Regions from separate parts of the Erwinia sorbitola genome, predicted to be linked through region 1. Evidence: predicted binding sites of a transcription regulator. Region 1 holds the regulator's gene; each other region holds the start of a gene.
The links. Region 1 encodes sigma-54, which starts transcription at its own class of promoters, with help from an activator protein. Its sites were predicted from a motif close to GTTGGCACANNTTTCGCTNT; they were not measured.
Positions count from the first base shown of each region.

Region 2: glnK (P-II family nitrogen regulator) is a predicted target of sigma-54. The motif match lies at 2,269-2,288, and genes of this name have one in related genera.
Region 3: glnA (glutamate--ammonia ligase) is a predicted target of sigma-54. The motif match lies at 1,604-1,623, and genes of this name have one in related genera.
Region 4: GN242_RS03115 (circularly permuted type 2 ATP-grasp protein) is a predicted target of sigma-54. The motif match lies at 2,165-2,184, and genes of this name have one in related genera.

Region 1 is NZ_CP046509.1:498,670-502,242, forward strand. It holds gene ptsN (PTS IIA-like nitrogen regulatory protein PtsN) at 1-189, opposite strand, end outside; gene hpf (ribosome hibernation promoting factor) at 368-655, opposite strand; gene rpoN (RNA polymerase factor sigma-54) at 678-2,111, opposite strand; gene lptB (LPS export ABC transporter ATP-binding protein) at 2,160-2,885, opposite strand; gene lptA (lipopolysaccharide ABC transporter substrate-binding protein LptA) at 2,891-3,439, opposite strand; gene lptC (LPS export ABC transporter periplasmic protein LptC) at 3,411-3,573, opposite strand, start outside.
Region 2 is NZ_CP046509.1:3,543,354-3,546,926, reverse strand. It holds gene GN242_RS16110 (SmdA family multidrug ABC transporter permease/ATP-binding protein) at 1-312, shown strand, start outside; gene GN242_RS16105 (SmdB family multidrug efflux ABC transporter permease/ATP-binding protein) at 305-2,068, shown strand; gene glnK (P-II family nitrogen regulator) at 2,340-2,678, shown strand; gene amtB (ammonium transporter AmtB) at 2,698-3,573, shown strand, end outside.
Region 3 is NZ_CP046509.1:4,621,477-4,625,049, forward strand. It holds gene typA (ribosome-dependent GTPase TypA) at 1-1,334, opposite strand, end outside; gene glnA (glutamate--ammonia ligase) at 1,772-3,181, shown strand; gene glnL (nitrogen regulation protein NR(II)) at 3,455-3,573, shown strand, end outside.
Region 4 is NZ_CP046509.1:686,802-690,374, reverse strand. It holds gene GN242_RS03120 (alpha-E domain-containing protein) at 1-699, opposite strand, end outside; gene GN242_RS03115 (circularly permuted type 2 ATP-grasp protein) at 693-2,129, opposite strand; gene GN242_RS03110 (cupin domain-containing protein) at 2,444-3,118, opposite strand; gene GN242_RS03105 (transcriptional regulator) at 3,514-3,573, shown strand, end outside.

The DNA of each region.
Region 1 (3,573 bases):
GGTGCTGCCCATTCTTTCACGCGTCAGGATCGCTTCAAAAATTGTCTGATGCGGGAGGTTGAGCTGCTTCGCCGCAAGTTCGCTGATAATTTCCAGCGCGCGTTTTTTGCTCTGGCAATGTACAGCGTTACGGGTACATGAGACGCTCAACACGGAGCCCAGTTCCAGTTTCAAATCATTGTTCATCATAGTTTCACTTAACTTTTCACTTCCGCAGGCAGGACGCTCTTCACCGACGTTCTGATCAAGAGATTAACATGCCATAGTGATTATCGGCTCGTATTCCCGGAAGAATACGAGCCGATAATGCTATCAGCATAACCCTGATGAAACGGGCTGCTGAAAAGCCACTAACGCATCGTGAGATTTAGTGTTGTTTAAGCTTATCTTTATGTTTATTTAACTGGCGTGTCAGCTTGTCGATCAGGCCGTCAATCGCCGCGTACATGTCTTTATCTTCCGAGGTAGCATGCAGCTCCCCGCCATTCACATGCAGTGTAGCATCCGCAATTTGCGTCACTTTCTCCACCTTTAAAACAATATAGACCTGATTTATTCGGTCAAAATATTGCTCCAGTTTGGCAAATTTAGCTGTCACAAACTCGCGCAGTGGCTCGGTAATTTCAACGTGTTGTCCAGTGATATTAAGCTGCATAGTGTCTTCCTTCTCTGTTCGGTCAGACCAGCTGTTTGCGCTGGTTTGATGGCGGGATGGATAAAGACTCTCGGTATTTTGCCACAGTACGCCGCGCTACCATAATTCCCTGTTCGGAAAGCATAGAGGTGAGCTTGCTGTCGCTGAGTGGTTTGACGGGATTCTCCGCCGAGATTAACTTTTTCACCAGTGCACGGATTGCCGTGGAGGAAGCTTCGCCACCCCCTTCGGTGTTGACGTGACTGGAGAAAAAATATTTGAGTTCAAAAATACCACGTGGACTGTGCAGATACTTCTGCGTGGTCACGCGGGAGATCGTAGATTCGTGCATTTCTACCGCACTGGCAATATCCGCCAGCACCATCGGGCGCATATACTCTTCGCCCTGTTCAAAAAAGGCCTGTTGTTGATCCACGATACAGCGCGTCACTTTCAGCAGCGTGTCATTACGGCTTTCCAGACTTTTGATCAGCCACTTTGCTTCCTGCAAATTGCTACGAATAAACTGTGAATCACTGTCGCTGCGCGAACTTGAACCCAGCGAGGCGTAGTGCTGGTTGATCTTCAGGCGCGGAACGCTGTCTGCATTCAGCTCAACGACCCAGCGGTTGCTGACTTTGCGCACCAACACATCCGGGATCACATATTCCGGTTCCTGAGTGTTGATTGACTGGCCCGGGCGCGGATCAAGCGTCTGTATGACCTGCATTGCCCCTTTCAGCACCTCTTCTTTAAGGCGCGTCACGCGCATCAGGCTGCGGAAATCATGGTTAGCCAGCAGGTCGAGATGTTCGCTGACAATCAGGCGTGCCTCTTTCAGCAGCGGTACATCGTCCTCAAACTGCGACAGTTGTACCAGCAGGCAGTCGCGAAGATCGCGGGCGCAGACCCCCACGGGATCAAAACGCTGTACGCGTTTCAGCACTGCCTCGACTTCATCGATGGTCAGCTCGTCGTTACCCATGCTTTCCAGCACCTCTTCCAGCGAGGCAGTCAGGTAGCCGGTATCGTCAACGGCATCGACAATGGAGGTGGCAATCGCCCGGTCGGTGTCGGTAAAAGGTGTCAGTTCAACCTGCCACATCAGATAGTCTTGCAGTGTCTGCGTTGTTTCGCCCTGATAGACAGGCAGCTCATCATCATGATAGTCGGTGCCCGTGCCTGAAGGCGTGCCAGCCGTATAGATCTCATCCCAGGTCGCATCGAGCGGCAGCTCCTCTGGCATGTCCTTCTGTTCCAGCGCTTCTCGGGTATCCAGCGCTTCTGTTTCCTGATATTCGCGGGTATCAACTTCTTCGTGAATGTCGGTCTGTTCAAGCAACGGGTTACTTTCCAGCGCCAGCTGAATTTCCTGCTGTAGTTCAAGCGTAGAGAGTTGCAGCAGACGGATGGCCTGTTGCAGTTGTGGCGTCATGGCAAGCTGTTGACTCAGCCTGAGTTGTAAACCTTGCTTCATATTCAGAGTATTAATTCCCCAGAAATCTTACCGAATGTGAACACCTTATCAGAGTCTGAACTCTTCGCCCAAATAGACACGCTTAACTTGTTCATCGGCCAGAATCTCTTCCGGCGTGCCGTGGGCGATCAGATGCCCCTGGCTGACGATATAGGCACGTTCACAAACGGCCAGCGTTTCACGCACGTTATGGTCAGTGATCAGCACGCCGAGGCCGCTATCACGCAGGTGTTCAATAATCTTTTTAATATCAATAACGGAAATCGGATCGACCCCGGCAAACGGCTCATCCAGCAGGATAAACTTAGGGTTGGCGGCCAGCGCACGGGCAATCTCCACACGGCGACGTTCACCGCCTGAAAGCGCCTGACCGAGGCTGTCGCGCAGATGCTCAATGTGAAACTCTTCCAGCAGCTCGTTGGCGCGATCTTCACGCTGTTCCGTGGTTAAATCCTCACGGATTTGCAGCACCGCCATCAGGTTATCGTAAACGCTCAGACGGCGGAAAATAGAGGCTTCCTGGGGCAGATAGCCAATACCGCGACGTGCGCGCGCATGCAGCGGCAAAATGCTGATGTCGTCATCGTCAATCACGATGCGTCCGGCATCGCGTGGCACAATGCCCACCACCATATAGAATGTGGTTGTTTTGCCTGCGCCGTTCGGGCCAAGCAGACCCACGATTTCGCCAGACTTGACCTGTAGGCTGACATCTTCAACCACGCGGCGACCTTTGTAGGCCTTCGCAAGGTTTTCCGCAATTAAGGTTGCCATGTTCGTTAGTTACTCTTTTTCTGACCGTTTGACGGTTTACCTTTGTCCTGCAACTGCGACGGTACCAGTACGGTGGTCACGCGCTTGCCGGTGCTGCCAAAGGCCTGCATTTTCTGCTCTTTAACCAGATAGGTAATACGGTCGCCTTTCACATTGCTGTCCAGCTGCTCAAGGTAGGCGTTACCGGTTAACTCAACCAGATCTTTTGCCAGCTCATAGTGCATCTTCTGAGCGTGGCCCTGCACGGGTTTGCCGCTGTCTTGCATCTGATAGAACGTTGCCGGATTACCATAGGCATCGACAATCGTCTTATTACTGTCGCCGCCTGGACGGGTCACAACCACTTTATCTGCTGTGATTTTGATGGTGCCCTGCGTCACGATGACTTTACCGGTGAAAGTGGCAACGTTGCCCTGCATGTCCAGCGCCTGATTTTCCGAGTCGACGTTAACCGGTTGATCTGAATCACCGGTTAAAGCCAAAGCAGGAACGCTAACGGCGAACAACAGTGATGCAGTCAGTAGCTTAAGGCTTTTGTTCATTTTGAATTTCATAAGATGTTTTGACCTTTTCAATCAACTCGGCAGTTTTCTTCCGTAAATTCCCACGCATCTTCATACCTGTAGAGTTAAAGCTGCGGCCATAAAGTGTTACCTGATCGTCTGAGGTCACATCCTGAGTGGTCAGG
Region 2 (3,573 bases), 1.7 Mb from region 1:
CTGCTGCTTAACGCTGAAATTTTAGTGCTGGATGATGCTCTGTCAGCGGTGGACGGTCGTACTGAACACCAAATCCTGCATAACCTGCGCAGCTGGGGGGAGGGGCGCACGGTCGTTATCAGCGCCCATCGTCTCTCAGCGCTGACCGAAGCCAACGAAATTCTGGTGTTACAGCATGGTCAGATTGCGCAGCGTGGCGATCATGAACAGCTAGCTGCCATGGAAGGTTGGTACCGCGATATGTACCGTTATCAACAGCTTGAGGCAGCACTGGACGACGAAGAAACAGAACAGGGAGCCACGCATGGCTAACGTAATCCAGGTGTGGCCAACCATCAAACGGCTGCTCTCCTACGGTGCGCCGTGGCGTAAATCCCTGAGTCTGGCGGTGGTGATGCTGTGGGTTGCCGCCGCTGCTGAGGTGCTGGGGCCGGTACTGGTCAGCTATTTTATTGACAACATGGTGGCAAAACACCGGATGCCGGTGGCGCTTGCCGCCGGGCTGATGGTCAGTTTTCTGTTGCTACAGGTGCTGGCGGCCACGCTTCACTATTTTCAGGCACTGCTGTTTAACCAGGCGGCAGTGGGGGTCGTACAGCGCCTGCGTACTGATGTGATGGATGCGGCGCTGCGCCAGCCGCTGGGGGCATTTGATACTCAGCCGGTTGGGCAGATTATTTCGCGCGTGACCAATGACACAGAAGTGGTACGCGATCTCTACGTCACCGTGGTCGCTACCGTATTGCGCAGTGCAGCACTGGTCGGGGCGATGCTGGTGGCAATGTTCAGCCTTGACTGGCGCATGGCGCTGGTAGCCATCACTATTTTCCCTGCGGTGCTGGTGGTAATGCTGATATATCAGCGCTACAGCACGCCGATTGTACGGCGGGTGCGCAGCTATCTGGCGGAGATCAATAACGGCTTCAATGAAGTGATCAACGGCATGAGCGTGATCCAGCAGTTCCGTCAACAGGCGCGTTTTGGCGAAAGGATGGGTGAGGCCAGCCGCTCTCACTATCTTGCGCGCATGCAAACGCTAAGGCTGGACGGATTTCTGCTGCGGCCATTGCTTAGTCTGTTTTCTGCAATGATTCTGTGCGGCTTGATGCTGCTGTTCGGCCTGACCTCCGTTGGTACTATTGAGGTTGGCGTGCTGTATGCCTTTATCAACTATCTCGGGCGTCTGAATGAGCCGCTGATCGAACTCACCACGCAGCAGTCGATGCTGCAACAGGCTGTGGTAGCGGGGGAGCGTATCTTTGAACTGATGGATGCTCCACGTCAGCCCTATGGCGATGACAACGAACCACTGCACAGTGGCAGTATCGAGATACGTGACGTGACTTTCGCCTATCGCAGCGGTCGCCCGGTTCTCACGGATATTAATTTGTCGGTTCCGTCGCGTCATTTTGTTGCGCTGGTGGGACATACCGGCAGTGGAAAAAGTACGCTTGCCAATTTGCTGATGGGCTACTATCCGCTCAGTCAGGGTGAGATTTTGCTTGATGGGCGTCCGCTCGCCTCCCTCAGCCATGCAGCACTGCGTGGCTCTGTGGCGATGGTACAGCAGGATCCGGTGGTGCTGGCCGACACCTTCTTTGCCAATGTCACGCTCGGGCGCGATATTAACGAAGATGCCGTCTGGCAGGCGCTGGAGACGGTGCAGTTAGCCGCTCTGGCGCGTGAGCTTCCGGAGGGGATCCACACTCAATTAGGCGAGCAGGGCAATAACCTCTCCGTAGGGCAAAAACAGCTGCTGGCTATGGCTCGTGTACTGGTGGCAACCCCGAAGATCTTAATTCTGGATGAAGCAACGGCCAATATTGACTCCGGCACCGAGCAGGCAATCCAGAAAGCTCTGCAAGCTGTGCGCGAGCGTACAACGCTGGTGGTTATTGCTCACCGACTGTCGACCATCACCGAAGCTGACACTATTTTGGTATTGCATCGGGGGCAGGCGGTGGAGCGAGGCAGCCATCAGCAGTTGCTGGCTGCGCAGGGTCGCTACTGGCAGATGTATCAACTGCAACTAGCAGGCGAGGAGCTGGCAGCGGCAGAAAACAGTTAATCACTGCCGGTGCGCTGCACCAAATTCAGGCGAAAAAATCCGCAATAATGGCACAAATGCACTGCCTTAACGCACAACGCACCTTTCTGGTGCGTTTTTTCTATACTCATTTAAGTGCCTTTCATTTCTCTGTGATCTGCGTCTCAGCTGTGACTCAGACCAGCACTGACTAATCGTCTGAAAAATTCAGATTTTTAAACTCTGGCACAGCCTTTGCTTTAATCATTTCGTGTCGCTGAAACAACCTATTTTTTTACCTGGAGGGGATCGTATGAAGCTGGTTACCGTGGTAATCAAACCGTTCAAACTGGAAGACGTGCGTGAAGCACTGTCGTCAATCGGCATTCAGGGTCTTACCGTCACTGAAGTTAAAGGCTTCGGCCGCCAGAAAGGACATGCAGAACTGTATCGCGGTGCTGAATACAGTGTGAACTTCCTGCCAAAAGTAAAAATTGATATCGCTATTGCAGACGACCAGCTTGATGAAGTGGTTGATGTGATTAGCAAAGCGGCCTACACGGGAAAAATTGGTGACGGGAAGATCTTCGTTGCAGAACTGCAACGGGTCATCCGTATTCGCACCGGCGAAACTGACGAAGCAGCACTGTAATTCGGGGCTCTGAATTGTGATGGGATGGGACAAAATGAAAAAACTCGCTAAGTTTGGCCTCGCCGGTGCTGCTCTGTTACCGTCGCTGGCAATGGCCGCCGCGCCTGCGGTAGCCGACAAAGCTGATAACGCCTTTATGATGATATGCACCGCGCTGGTGCTGTTTATGACAATTCCTGGCATCGCACTGTTTTATGGCGGCCTGATCCGCGCTAAAAACGTGCTGTCGATGCTGACCCAGGTTGCCATGACCTTTGCGATAGTTTGCGTATTATGGATGGTTTACGGCTACTCGCTGGCCTTCAGTGAAGGTAACGCCTTCTTCGGCGGCTTCAACTGGGCGATGCTGAAAAATATCGCACCGACTTCGCTGATGGGCTCTTTCTATCAGTATATTCACGTAGCGTTCCAGGCATCCTTCGCCTGTATCACAGTGGGTCTGATTGTTGGTTCTATTGCCGAGCGTATTCGTTTCTCTGCGCTTCTGATCTTCGTAGTGATCTGGCTGACCTTCGCCTACCTGCCCATTGCTCATATGGTCTGGGCCGGTGGTTTCCTCGCTCAGGACGGCGCGCTGGACTTTGCGGGCGGTACCGTTGTGCATATCAACGCTGCTGTTGCAGGGCTGGTGGGCGCTTACCTCGTGGGTAAACGTGCTGGTTTCGGTAAAGAAGCATTCAAACCACACAATCTGCCGATGGTATTTACCGGTACGGCAATCCTGTACTTTGGCTGGTTCGGCTTTAACGCAGGTTCAGCCAGTGCGGCTAACGAAATCGCTGGTCTGGCATTCCTCAATACCGTTATTGCAACGGCAGGTGCGATGCTGAGTTGGACATTCGGTGAGTGGGCGTTGCGCGGCAAACCATCGCTGCTGGGCGTCAGCTCCGGTGTG
Region 3 (3,573 bases), 580 kb from region 1:
CTTGGGATTTCGTAGTCAAGACGCACACGGCCCTTGCCATCCGGATCCATGTTTTTCAGGTCGCCTTTACGCTCACCCATCGCCTGCATCACAGAACCCTGATGCTGTTCTTCGATGTCGAGGGTAACGTTTTCGAATGGCTCTTGCTTACGGCCATCGACTTCACGGTAGATTACTTTCGGACGGGATACCGCCAGTTCGAAACCTTCACGACGCATGTTTTCAATCAGAACTGACAGGTGAAGTTCACCACGACCTGATACGCGGAAGGCGTCAGCATCTGGAGTTTCTTCAACACGCAGTGCCACGTTGTGCACCAGCTCTTTGTTCAGACGGTCAAGAATCTGACGTGAAGTCACATACTTACCTTCTTTACCGCAGAACGGAGAGGTGTTAACGCAGAAATACATGGTAACGGTTGGTTCATCAACGCTCAGGGCTGGCAGCGCTTCCACATTCTGCGGATCGCAGATGGTGTCAGAGATGTTCAGCTCACCCAGACCGGTGATTGCGATGATATCGCCAGCTTCTGCTTCAGTCGCTTCGATACGCTCCAGGCCCATATGGGTCAGAACTTTACCGACTTTAGCGTTGCGGGTTTTACCTTCGCTGTTAATCACAGTGATCTGCTGGTTAGGACGAACCTTACCGCGTTTGATACGGCCAATGCCGATAACACCCAGGTAGTTGTTGTAGTCCAGCTGCGAGATTTGCATCTGCAACGGGGCTTCAAGCTCAACCTGTGGTGGAGATACGTGTTTAACAATCGCTTCATACAGCGGAGTCATATCTTCCGCCATATCGTTGTGATCCAGGCCTGCAATACCGTTCAGGGCAGAGGCATAGATTACAGGGAAGTCGAGCTGCTCGTCAGTCGCGTCCAGGTTTACGAACAGGTCGAAAACCTGATCAACAACCCAGTCAGGACGCGCGCCAGGGCGGTCAACTTTGTTAATTACCACGATCGGCTTCAGACCATTAGCGAAGGCTTTTTTGGTCACGAAACGGGTTTGCGGCATCGGGCCATCCATTGCATCCACAACCAGCAGCACCGAGTCGACCATTGACATCACTCGCTCTACCTCACCGCCGAAATCGGCGTGTCCTGGGGTATCCACGATATTGATGCGGTAGTCATTCCATTTAATGGCGGTGTTTTTTGCGAGGATGGTAATCCCACGCTCTTTCTCCAAATCGTTGGAGTCCATTACGCGTTCGGTTGCTTCGGTACGGGCATCAAACGTCCCGGACTGCTGCAGCAACTTATCAACCAGGGTAGTCTTACCATGGTCAACGTGGGCAATAATGGCGATGTTACGCAAATTTTCGATCACAGCTTTGCCTCAGGCATTTAGAAATAGCGCGCTATTGTACACGGATTAATCGAAGGACTGAACAGGATCACATATTTCATATAAAGATAACTGTTCGGATTGCTTTTTTAGCCACTTTCAGTGCAAAGATTGCACTTAGACGAAAATTTGCACCAAAATGGTGCCCATTTATCACCCAATGGCACCAAAATGGTGCGCGACTTCCATCGTGGTGCAGTCCTCGTCTCACGAGAGGGCGCATCATAGCGCTTTTTTCGTTAAATAAAAAAGTTGGCATAGATTTCGCAAATACTCATCAAGCGAAAAATGCCAGTTTCCACAACGGTTGTAAGCTTGTGAGAGATCCTTATTATCGGAGTTAGTGTCGCGAAACGCAAAGCGCACCGGTGAAAGTTCTCTGACCATTACGCCAATGACTATTTCCAGGAGAGTTAAGTATGTCCGCTGAACACGTTTTGTCGATGATGAACGAGCACGAAGTCAAGTTTGTTGACCTGCGTTTTACTGATACCAAAGGTAAAGAGCAGCATGTGACTATCCCCGCTCATCAGGTTAACGCTGACTTCTTCGAAGAAGGCAAAATGTTTGACGGCTCCTCGATTGGCGGCTGGAAAGGTATCAACGAATCCGACATGGTTCTGATGCCTGACGCAACCACCGCAGTCATTGACCCGTTCTTTGCTGATTCTACACTGATCATCCGTTGTGACATCCTTGAGCCAGGCACCATGCAGGGCTACGACCGCGACCCGCGTTCAATCGCGAAACGCGCTGAAGATTTCCTGCGCTCTTCCGGCATTGCAGATACCGTGCTGTTTGGGCCAGAACCAGAGTTCTTCCTGTTTGATGATATCCGCTTCGGCAGCAGCACTTCAGGTTCACACGTTGCTATCGACGATATCGAAGCTTACTGGAACTCCGGTAAAGAGTACGAAGGCGGCAACAAAGGCCACCGTCCAGGTCTGAAAGGCGGCTACTTCCCGGTACCACCAGTCGACTCAGCGCAGGATATCCGTTCTGCCATGTGTCTGACCATGGAGCAGATGGGCCTGGTGGTTGAAGCTCACCACCACGAAGTGGCAACCGCTGGTCAGAACGAAGTGGCCACCCGCTTCAATACCATGACCAAAAAAGCTGACGAAATTCAGATCTACAAATATGTCGTGCACAACGTTGCTCACGCTTACGGCAAAACTGCGACCTTTATGCCAAAACCAATGTTTGGCGATAACGGTTCCGGTATGCACTGCCACATGTCCCTGTCTAAAGGCGGCACCAACCTGTTCGCTGGCGACAAATACGGCGGCCTGTCAGAAATGGCGCTGTTCTACATTGGCGGTGTGATCAAGCACGCTAAAGCAATCAACGCCCTGGCGAACCCAACCACCAACTCTTACAAGCGTCTGGTCCCAGGCTATGAAGCACCAGTTATGCTGGCTTACTCTGCCCGTAACCGTTCTGCTTCTATCCGTATTCCAGTGGTTGCCAGCCCGAAAGCACGCCGTATTGAAGCGCGCTTCCCGGATCCAGCGGCTAACCCATACCTGTGCTTCGCTGCACTGCTGATGGCTGGCCTGGACGGCATCATCAATAAGATTCACCCTGGCGATGCAATGGATAAAAACCTGTATGACCTGCCACCGGAAGAAGAAGCTGAGATTCCAAAAGTTGCAGGTTCTCTGGACGAAGCCCTGGCTGCACTGAACGAAGACCGCGAGTTCCTGACCCGTGGTGGCGTGTTCACAGAAGACGCTATCGATGCTTATATCGAGCTGCGTAAAGCCGAGATGGATCGCGTTCGTATGACTCCGCACCCGGTTGAGTTCGAACTGTACTACAGCGTTTAATTTAGTTTGAAGTAAACCCGACGAATTTCATGTTGCATTAAGGCGGCAACCGAAGAAGCCCGAATCACTTAGCCTTTTAATTGATTCGGGTAACTGAGTAAGCCAACTCCGCTGCGGCAGGAAAGGCGTCTGGGATTTTGTTGCCGTGGAAACTTTCAGCCCATCTCAGGATGGGCTTTTTTCACCACAAATTCCCGGTTAAGCCAGACGATTTTCGGGTTATATGGCTATAATGCACTAAATTGGTGCATTAATTACTCAGGAGAACGCTGTATGGCAACTGGCACGCTGCCCGATGCTGGGCAGATTCTCAATTCGCAGATCAACAGTATTTTACTGGTTGATAGTGCGTTGGTGGTTCATTACGCCAACCCCGCCGCCCAGCAGCTGCT
Region 4 (3,573 bases), 190 kb from region 1:
ACTCTCCTCACGCAGGATCAGCATCTCATTGACGCCGTCAGCCGCCAGCTGCTGTTTGTAGATGGTGTGATAGGCTTCACGCGCAGAGACGGAGCGCAGCAGCGTATCCAGCCGGTAATATTCACGTACCGTGTCGTCATCTTCGTCACTCAGATATTGATAAACGTCGAGCAGCCGTGCCGTGCAGTCTGCGCGCTCCAGCAGGGTGCCGAGCCGGATAAAACTCATCGCATCACCGCGCATCAGGGTGCCAAACATGGCGCCACGAAACAGATGCGAGCGCTCTTTTACCCAGTCGAAAAAGGCATCTGCACCGCCGCTGCTGACGCCGTTTTGACGCAGTTTGCGCAGCTCAATCCAGCTGGAGTTGATGCTCTCCCATACTTCCGAAGAGAGGCTGCCACGTACCGCGTGCGCGTTGTTCCAGGCTGACTGCCAGCAGTTGAAGATGCTGCCGGGGTTCCGTTCATCAAAGGCAAAAAAACTGAACAGCTGCGACATGGAGAGTCGATCGCTCACTGACCAGTAAAGCTCATCAGTATGGGTAAGGTTAAGCGGTACGCGCAGCTCATTGTTAAGGCTGCCGCGCACCGGCATCAGTGAAAGACGGTTGGTGACGTCGAGCACCCGCGCAATATTTTCCGCGCGCTCTAAATAGCGCGCCATCCAGTACAGGCCACTGGCCGTGCGACTCAGCATGCGTCATCCTCCAGAACCCAGGTATCCTTTGTTCCTCCACCCTGCGATGAGTTCACCACCAGCGAACCTTCGGTCAGCGCCACGCGGGTCAGCCCGCCGGGTACCAGCCGGATCTCTGCGCCGCTCAGGGCAAATGGCCGCAGATCGATATGACGCGGTGCCAGTCCCTGTTCAACAAAAGTCGGGCAGGTGGAGAGTGCCAGCGTGTTCTGTGCGATGTAGTTCTGCGGTTTGGCCAGCAGCAGTGCGCGAAAATCCGCCAGCTGCTGTTTGCTGGCAACCGGGCCAATCAACATGCCATAACCGCCTGCACCGTGAACCTCTTTCACCACCAGTTTTTCAAGGTTTGCCAGCACCCAGGATAGCTCATCAGGGCGACGGCACTGCCAGGTGGGTACATTGTTGAGGATCGGCTCTTCGCCGAGATAGAAGCGCACCATTTCCGGCACATAGGGATAGATCGACTTATCATCTGCTACCCCGGTGCCGATAGCGTTAGCCAGCACCACGTTACCGGCGCGATATACCGACAGCAGCCCCGGTACGCCAAGCATTGAGTCCGGCCGGAAAGCCAGAGGATCGAGGAAGGCATCATCCACGCGGCGGTAGATCACGTCGATCTTGCATGGCCCGGCGGTCGTTCGCATGAGTACCGCGCCATCTTTAACAAACAGATCGGCACTTTCCACCAGCTCAACGCCCATCTGCTGCGCAAGAAAACTGTGCTCAAAGTAGGCGCTGTTAAAGCGGCCGGGAGTTAATACCACCACCACCGGATCGTTGATCGGTGAGCTTTCACGCAGGGTTTGTAATAACAGCGACGGATAACGCTCCACGGGAGCAATGCGCTGATCGGCAAACAGCTCCGGATAGAGACGCATCATCATTCTGCGATTTTCCAGCATGTAAGAGACGCCGGACGGAGTACGCAGGTTATCCTCCAGCACGTAGTATTCACCGTCGCTGTTGCGCACCATATCTACACCAATAATATGCGCGTAAAGATTGCGGTGCAGATTAAGCCCCTGCATACAGGGTTGATACTGGTCATTCACCAGCACCTGTTCCGCCGGAATAATTCCCGCCTTCAGAATGCGTTGATCGTGGTAGATATCGTGCAGAAAAGCGTTCAGTGCCTGCACACGCTGGCGGATGCCTTTATCCAGCATCGCCCATTCGCTGGCGGGAATAATGCGCGGTACGCTGTCGAACGGGATCAGTCGTTCAGCGCCGCCGTCATCACCATAGACGTTAAAGGTAATCCCCAGGCGGTGAAACAGCAGTTCAGCCTCTTCACGTTTACGCGCAATCGCCTGCTGGTCAGCCTGTTGTAACCACTGCCAGTATTCCCGATAGTGCCCGCGATAGCGTCCATCGTTCAGCAACATCTCATCATAAAAGTGCGACGCTATTTGATAGCTTTGATTCATGATTTCCCTACCGCTGTCTGTGAACCTGAATAAGCGTTGCACAAAGTGTGCCAGAGTCAGAACGGGCAGCCCGCCCCGTGCAGGACGATGAAGCAACAATCATCTGGTGATAAATCGGGTAAGGAGAAGCGAAAGGAAGAAAAGGATGCACCAGGATAGTGCATTCCGGTCGAACGATAAATATTAACCCGGCAGGTGTAATAGTCGCAGCCAGTCCGGACACGAACAGTGCAGGAAAACCGGAGCGTACAGCGAGCACGTGAGGGTTTTAAAGCACTGTCCGGCGACGCAATAGCGAATATAAATACAGGGTTTTAATGTGCCTGCTGATGCCAGACCTCAGTCAATGCACCTTCCCCACCGGTAATAGGATCGGTTGCAGGTATCGCGACACGTTTTATTTCAAGCATAGACTGTTCCAGCAATGCCTGCTCGTCACCCAGCGTTTTTGGCTTGATCCCCGGTGGGTAAGCCCCAACGGCCATAAAATCTTCGCTGGCAGAAATTTGCTGATGTCCAACCCCCGCCGGGATCAGTATTGCATCTCCCGCATAGACGGTGACCATTCGCCCGCTTTCGCCACCAAACAGAATTTCAGCCCAGCCGCTGGTGATCCCCAGTAGTTCGTGAGTGTTCGGGTGATAGTGAGTATAGGGATAGATCGGCCCATGCCAGCTAACGGGCCAGCCGTGGCGGCCAAACTCAGTGCGGAACCACTGTGCCAGATCTCGTCTGTGCTCCTCGATCCCCTCATCATTTTGTTCCGCTTGTTCCCCCGGTTCCCATTGTTGCCCTGATTCCCCCTGCTCCCCCTGCTCCACTTCTTCCGGCACCACCTCCGGGTAAATAATCAGTGGCAGCGGATTATTGGGGATGCCCTGCGATGGCTGCGCCAGCATCAGATGACGCGGTTTTGATGAAGCACCAGCAGCAAAGGTTCCGGCAGCAAACGACATCATTAACATTACACTGCGAGAGTTGGTCAACATTTCAGGCTCCTGGTTCAAATGCCCGGTTGAGTATCTGTTAAATTAATTGTGGCACTATTCCGCCAGCTTGCAATATTTTCCTTACGCGGCAGATCACATAACTCATTAATTTAAATAAACTTAACTCAAATCATACCCGTCTTTACCCCACTAAAGGTATTGATCTTTATCACCCTGCCATCGTCGTTTGCGCTGACGCATTTTCGCTAGCGGATTGACTATTAATAACCCTTGTTGATTATTCTGAATACAGTAAGAATGACCATAAAAATTCCAGTTAAGCGGGCTTATACGTTAATATAAGAAAAGTCCTGGAAGCGATAAGCCCTTGAGTGACTGTGCGCGCCAGACATGCAAGCCGCTGGCTCCCGACACCTCTCTGATATACGACACTTATGACTGCTGATTTTATAATTCATCACTGGTACGTTGATTTCTCATCAGGTGCATTGCTG